2 linked regions of the Roseibium sp. Sym1 genome follow. Each later gene encodes a partner of the first gene's protein in a complex. Links are inferred from orthologs where the notes say so. Each region holds a gene or a part of one and is shown on either strand. Other genes may lie near its edges. The genes, in order: O6760_RS03235 and dapF.

What was found.
Region 2: the proteins of O6760_RS03235 (region 1) and dapF are in contact, whole or in part, in a solved structure (PDB 5YGU), measured with the Escherichia coli proteins. The link is inferred for Roseibium sp. Sym1 from one-to-one orthologs.

Annotation. Positions count from the first base shown.
Region 1 is NZ_CP114786.1:708,146-711,202, forward strand. Bases 284-3,020 are described here. They hold O6760_RS03235 (RNA pyrophosphohydrolase), read right to left. Parts: upstream 2,012-3,020; coding sequence 1,556-2,011; downstream 284-1,555. Other genes in these bases: O6760_RS03230 (NAD(P)H-dependent oxidoreductase subunit E), read right to left, coding at 284-1,337; O6760_RS03240 (divergent polysaccharide deacetylase family protein), read right to left, coding at 2,114-3,020. In the rest of the region: more of O6760_RS03230, read right to left, coding at 1-283; more of O6760_RS03240, read right to left, coding at 3,021-3,057. UniProt on the Escherichia coli protein: Master regulator of 5'-end-dependent mRNA decay.
Region 2 is NZ_CP114786.1:1,784,845-1,787,969, reverse strand. What follows is about bases 64-2,868. They hold dapF (diaminopimelate epimerase), read right to left. Parts: upstream 2,020-2,868; coding sequence 1,108-2,019; downstream 64-1,107. Other genes in these bases: O6760_RS08150 (flavin monoamine oxidase family protein), read left to right, coding at 2,338-2,868; mtaB (tRNA (N(6)-L-threonylcarbamoyladenosine(37)-C(2))-methylthiotransferase MtaB), read right to left, coding at 64-1,111. Outside these bases: more of mtaB, read right to left, coding at 1-63; more of O6760_RS08150, read left to right, coding at 2,869-3,125. UniProt on the Escherichia coli protein: Involved in the succinylase branch of the L-lysine biosynthesis and in the biosynthesis of the pentapeptide incorporated in the peptidoglycan moiety. Catalyzes the stereoinversion of LL-2,6-diaminopimelate (L,L-DAP) to meso-diaminopimelate (meso-DAP).

The sequences.
Region 1 (3,057 bases):
GCCGGCAGGATGCCGCCGGAGGCGCCGCCGGGCAGATAGCCCTTGAAGCTGTGACCGTCCTCCATGCCGCCGCAGAACTCCTCGAGCAGCTCGTTCATGGTGATGCCGGCGGGCGCCAGCTTGACGCCCGGCTCCCTGACGCGGCCGGAGACCGAGAACGAGCGGAAGCCCTTCTTGTCGCGCCGGCCCTGGGCAGCGAACCATTCCGGGCCCTTCTCGACGATGTCGCGGATCCAGTAGAGCGTCTCGATATTGTGGTTGAGGGTCGGGCGGCCGAACAGGCCCACCTGGGCAATGAAGGGCGGACGGTGGCGCGGCAGGCCGCGCTTGCCTTCGATCGACTCGATCATCGCGCTTTCCTCGCCGCAGATATAGGCGCCCGCGCCGCGGCGCAGCTCGATGTCGATGGTTGTGATGATGCCGGCGGCACGCAACGCGTCGATTTCGGTCTTCAGGATCTCCAGGACCGCCGGGTATTCGTCGCGCATATAGAGATAGACGCGCTCGGCGGAGATCGCGTGGGCGGCAATCAGCGCGCCCTCCAGCAACCGGTGCGGATCGCGTTCCAGGTGATAGCGGTCCTTGAAGGTGCCCGGCTCGCCCTCGTCGCCGTTGATGGTCAGGTATTTCGGACCGGGCAGGTCGTTGACGATCTTCCACTTGGTGCCGGTCGGAAAGCCTGCTCCGCCGAGGCCGCGCAGGCCGGCCTCGAGAGCCTTGTCGGCGATCGCCGCGGCGTCCAGTTCACCCGCACGTACACGCTCAAGCAGCTTGTAGCCGCCCTTGGCCCGGTAGGCGTCCAGCTTGGTGTAATCCGGGACCTCCGCAGCGGTTTCGCCCTCGAACAGCACCGCGCGCACGGAGAGTTCGGATGCGTTGTCGACGGCCCGCTTGCCGACCTGAACGGCCGGAGCGCCGGCGCAGCGGCCGATGCAGGGCACCTTCTGGATACGCACCTTCGCCGGATCGACGCCGCCTTCAAGCGCGGTCGCCAGCGCATCGGCGCCCTTCAGCGCGCAGGCGACGCTGTCGCAGACGCGGATGGTCAGCGGTGCCGGTTTCGCTTCGCCTTCCCGGACAATGTCAAAATGGTGATAGAAGCTGGCGACCTCGTAGATCTCTGCCTGGGACAGTTTCATTTCGTCGGCCAGCGCCTTCAGGTGGCGCGCTTCCAGGCAGCCGAAAGCATCCTGGATCTTGTGCAGGTGTTCGATCAGCAGATCGCGGCGACGCGGTTCGTCACCCAGCAGGGCCTGCACCTCTGCCAGTGCAGCATCTTCCAACTGACGCCCTTTTGGCTGGGACGGCTTGCGTGATAGCCCCTTGCCGAAAGACATTGGCGTTCCTCCCGAATCCTCTGGAGCGCGTCAATTTTGTCGCGTCCGCGCTCGCTCATGCCGACAGCGGAATCAGGCGGTATTTTTTCCGCCCGGATCCGCAAGTTGGCGCGATCGTAGCGACGCGGATCGGGGCTGTCTGTTTGAAAAACGACAACCGATCCTCAAATGCTGACGCATTTGGCAACGTCGCCGGCAGGATAGCAGGCCTGGAAAACTTATGCAGTGAGATGCGAAAATGCAGCGACAACCCGTTCATAAACGGGACGCTTGAAAGGTACGATCAGCTCCGGCAGGCAGTCGGCCCTTTCCCAGCGCCAGGCACTGAATTCGGCGGTATGGCCGTCCGGCGGGGTCAGGATGTCGATTTCCTCTTCCGGCCCGTCGAACCTGTAGGCGACCCAACGTTGCGCCTGTCCGCGATACTTGCCCTTGCGCGACGTCTTCACGACTTCTTCGGGATAGTCGTAGGCGAACCATTCCGGCGCTTCTTCCAGAAGTGTCACGGACCTGATCGAGGTTTCCTCGTAGAGTTCCCGGCGAGCGGCGGGCTCCGGCGCCTCGCCCTTGTCGATGCCTCCCTGGGGCATCTGCCAGCTGTATTCGTAGTTTGATGACCGGCTGCCGTCATCCCGGCTGCCGATCCAGACAAGGCCTTCCTTGTTGATCAGCATGATGCCGACACAGGGGCGGTAGGGAAGCCCCTGCGACGGCACCGGAAAACCAGGGCCAAGTTCACGCTTCGTCACGGCTGCACCTACTTGAAGAAAAACTGACTATCGGTCGATCGTCGCGCTGACGGGAACCAGCTGAAGACCGCGCTCTTCCAGATCCTGTACCCATTTTTCCAGCTGGCGTACAGTCACCGGCAGCGCCGAGCCGGCGGCAACAGCCACACCCCGGGACCGCGCGACCCCTTCCAGCTGCAGCAGCTTGGCATCAATGCTGTCTTCCCTCGGCACTTCATCCAGCACCACGTCGACACCGCTGAACGGAATGCGTTTCTCGGCGGCAACCTCGGCAGAGATGCTGCGCGAGGACGTGCCGTTGTCGACGAGCATCAAACCGCGTTCCTTCAATTTCTCCACCAGGTATTCCATCGACGGCTTGGTGGAGGTGAACCTTGCGCCCATCTCCGGGATCGTGCCGACATAGTTGGTGGCCCGGGTCAGCAGAAAGGCGAGCCTGTCCAGCATTTCGTTGGGCCGGAGGCTGACCAGTAGCGTGTGCGGCCCCGGATCGTTGTCCGGAAAGTCGAACGGTTCCAGCGGCAGCTGCAGAAGAAGCTCGTGCCCCTTGGTGCGCGCCTGCTGCATCCAAAGGTCCAGGTCCTCTCCATAAGGAGCGAGCGCGAAAGTCACGTCCGACGGCAACCGGTCGATGGCGTTCTGCGTGCCGGCCTCGCTGAGACCGAGGCCGCTGACTATGACGGCAATCTTTGGGATCGACGTGAATTCACGCATGATCGGACGGGAATAGGCGTCCAGGGGCCGGACCCCGGCATCGCTTATCTTGGGCAGGAAACCGTAGTCGGAGCGCTCGCTCACCCTGCTGTCCGGGTTGATCGACAGACTGGTCACGGGCTCGTCGGGCCCCAGTCCATCCGGGCGGTTGACCATGTCGTAGCGCGGCCCCAGCAGGTCGTCCGCGCTTTCCGGACGGAGGTTGGGCCCGAGATCGTCACCGATGCCCGGCCGGATTTCCACCACCTCGATGTCCT
Region 2 (3,125 bases), 1.1 Mb from region 1 along the record:
TGCCGCCGACCTCCGCCGCCAGATGACGTCCCAGCGCCTCTTCCCCCTTTGCCCTGAGCCGCGCGCCGCGGTCCTTGACGACCTGGCGCGGAAGCTGCGGCATGCGCGCCGCCGGTGTGCCCGGGCGCGGCGAAAACGGGAAGACATGCAGATGGGTGAGACCGCATTCGTCGACGATCTTCAGCGAATTTTCGAACATCTCTTCGGTTTCGGTCGGGAAGCCGGCGATGATGTCGGCGCCGAAGACCACGTCCGGGCGCATCCGGCGCACCTCTTCGCAGAACCGGATCGTGTCGGCGCGCAAGTGCCGCCGCTTCATCCGCTTCAGGATCATGTCGTCGCCCGCCTGCAGGGACAGGTGGAAATGCGGCATCAGCCGCTCGTCCTCTGCAATCACCCGCATCAGGTCGTCGTCGGCCTCGATGCTGTCGATCGACGACAGGCGCAGGCGTTTCAGTTCCGGCACCATCTTCAGGATCTTGGCCGTCAGGGTGCCCAGTTTCGGCATTCCCGGCAGATCCGCGCCATAGGAGGTGATATCGACACCGGTCAGCACGATCTCGTTGTAGCCGTTGTCGACAAGACGCCTGATCTGGTCGGTGACCACACCCATCGGCACGGAGCGGGAATTGCCGCGGCCATAGGGAATGATGCAGAAGGTGCAGCGGTGGTCGCAGCCGTTCTGGACCTGGACAAAGGCGCGGGCGCGCCCGGTCAGGCCGTCGATCAGGTGACCGGCGGTTTCCTCGACACTCATGATGTCGTTGACGCGCACCTTCTCGGATTCCGAAATGCCGAAGGCGGCGACATCGGCATAGGACTTGCGCTCCAGCTTCTCGGTGTTGCCGAGCACAAGGTCGACCTCGTCCATCGACGAAAAGGTGTCGGCCTCGGTCTGGGCGGCACAGCCGGTGACGATCACACGCGCGTCCGGGTTGTCGCGCTTGGCCTTGCGCACGGCCTGGCGCGCCTGGCGGACCGCCTCGTTGGTGACCGCGCAGGTGTTGATCAGGATGGCGTCCTTGAGGCCCGCAGCCTCCGCTTCGCGCTTCATCACCTCCGACTCGTAGGAATTGAGCCGGCAGCCGAAGGTTACGACATCGACGCTCATGACGCGGCTCCGGCCTCCAGCGGCGCGTCGCCTGCGCCGGTCTTGCGCCAGGCCAGCGTATCCAGATCGATCTCGCCCTCGAATTCCACTTCCGTCAGGCCGGTCATCAGCACATGGCCGTCGCTCTCGCGCCACTCGATGCCGATCGGGCCGCCGGGCAGGTGAATGGTGGTCTTGCGGCCGGTCCTGCCGTCGCGTGCCGCGGCAACGCCGACGGCACAGGCGGCCGTGCCGCAGGCAAGCGTCAGGCCGACACCACGCTCCCAGACCTTCACCCGGATCTGGTCCTTGTCGAAGATATGGGCCAGCGAGATATTGGCGCATTCGGGGAAAATCGGATGTGTTTCCAGAAGCGGCCCGATCCGCTCAAGATCATAGGCCTCGACATCGTCGACCCAGAAGATCGCATGCGGATTTCCCATGTTGACGGCAGCGGGCGTGTGCAGGATCGGGTCGTCGATCGGGCCGATTTGCAACTCGATGGCGCGCGTGTCGGCAAATTCCTCGGCGAGCGGGATCTGGTCCCATTCAAGACGCGGCGCACCCATGTCGACCGTAACACTGCGCGGCCCGGCGGCATCGAAGGCATGCAGCAGGCCTGCCGCGGTCTCGATGGTCACCAGATCCTTGCCGGCCTCTTCCATCAGCAGGCGGCCGATACAACGGGTGGCATTGCCGCAAGCAGACACCTCACCACCATTCTGGTTGTGAATGCGCATGAAGGCGTCGACGCCGAGCGAAGACCGCTCCACGGTGATCATCTGGTCGAAGCCGATGCCGTTTTCCCGGTCGCCCAGCGCGGCGATGACATCCTTGCCAAGACGCAGCGGTTTTTCCCGCGCGTCCCAGACCACGAAGTCGTTGCCAAGGCCGTTCATCTTCAAAAAGGGTCTGGTTTCAGACGCCATACCGGGTGCACTTCTTGTTGAACTTGAGGAAAAGCGCCCGCCATCTTGCGGACATTGGTCCCTATATGGCGGAAATCATCGCAAATTACCAGTGGGGCAGGATGTCGGATCAGATATGCGTAAACGGCGAGCGTTCCGACGCCTTATGTCTCCGTGCTCGCTGCGGCTTCCTTGTCCGCTTGAGGACTTGGTGATGCAGGACAGGCGCCGGATGCAGCCACCCTTGACTCAACCTTTAGTAATTAATGCTTAATACGGCAACTGAGTTGACTTGGCCCGAGATTCTGGTCCCAATCGGTCGACTAGGAGGACCTCATCATGACTTCAGGCGTTTCCAGACGGCGTTTCCTGCAAGGTGCCACGGCTCTTGCGGGTGGGCTTGCCGCTCCTCCCCTGCTATCGGGGTTCTGGCAGGCCAGGGCGGGCTACCAGACGAGCCGCCCCGATCTTGGACCTGACTTCGGAAAAGGCAAGTCGGTCGCGATCCTCGGCGCCGGCGTCGCCGGATTGACCTCGGCCTATGTGCTGGCGAATTCCGGTTTCAAGGTCGCCGTCTTCGAGGCGGATGACCGCTATGGCGGACGCAGTCTGACGGCACGCCCCTCCGATGAGAAATACAAGGACTGGTGGTTCGCCAAATACAATCCCGACAAGCTGTTCCCGAAAATGTACGCCGACCGCTACCAGGAACGGTCCGGCAGCCCGGCGCCGCAGGAACAGGTTTGTACGTTCATGGATGACCTCTGGCAGGAGAGGGATTACCAAGGCGATCCGGTGGAGCTTTTCCTGAATGCGGGCCCGGGCCGCATTCCGTCAAATCACTTCAATCTCATTGCCCTGTGCCAGGAGATCGGCGTTGCGCTGGAACCCTATTTCTTCCAGTCCATGTCCAATGTTCTTCAGAGCGAGAAATTCAACGGCGGGCAGCCGGTCGCCATGGGTCAGGTCACATACAGCCTCTTTTCCGAAATGGCGGAGATGATGGCCAAGGTCAACATGGAGGCCTGCAAGCTCGGCGGCAACTCGGAAAAACAGATCGCCGAATTGATGCAGATCTTCGGGGATCTGAAACGCACCGACCCCAACGATCCCTGCAATCTGGTGAT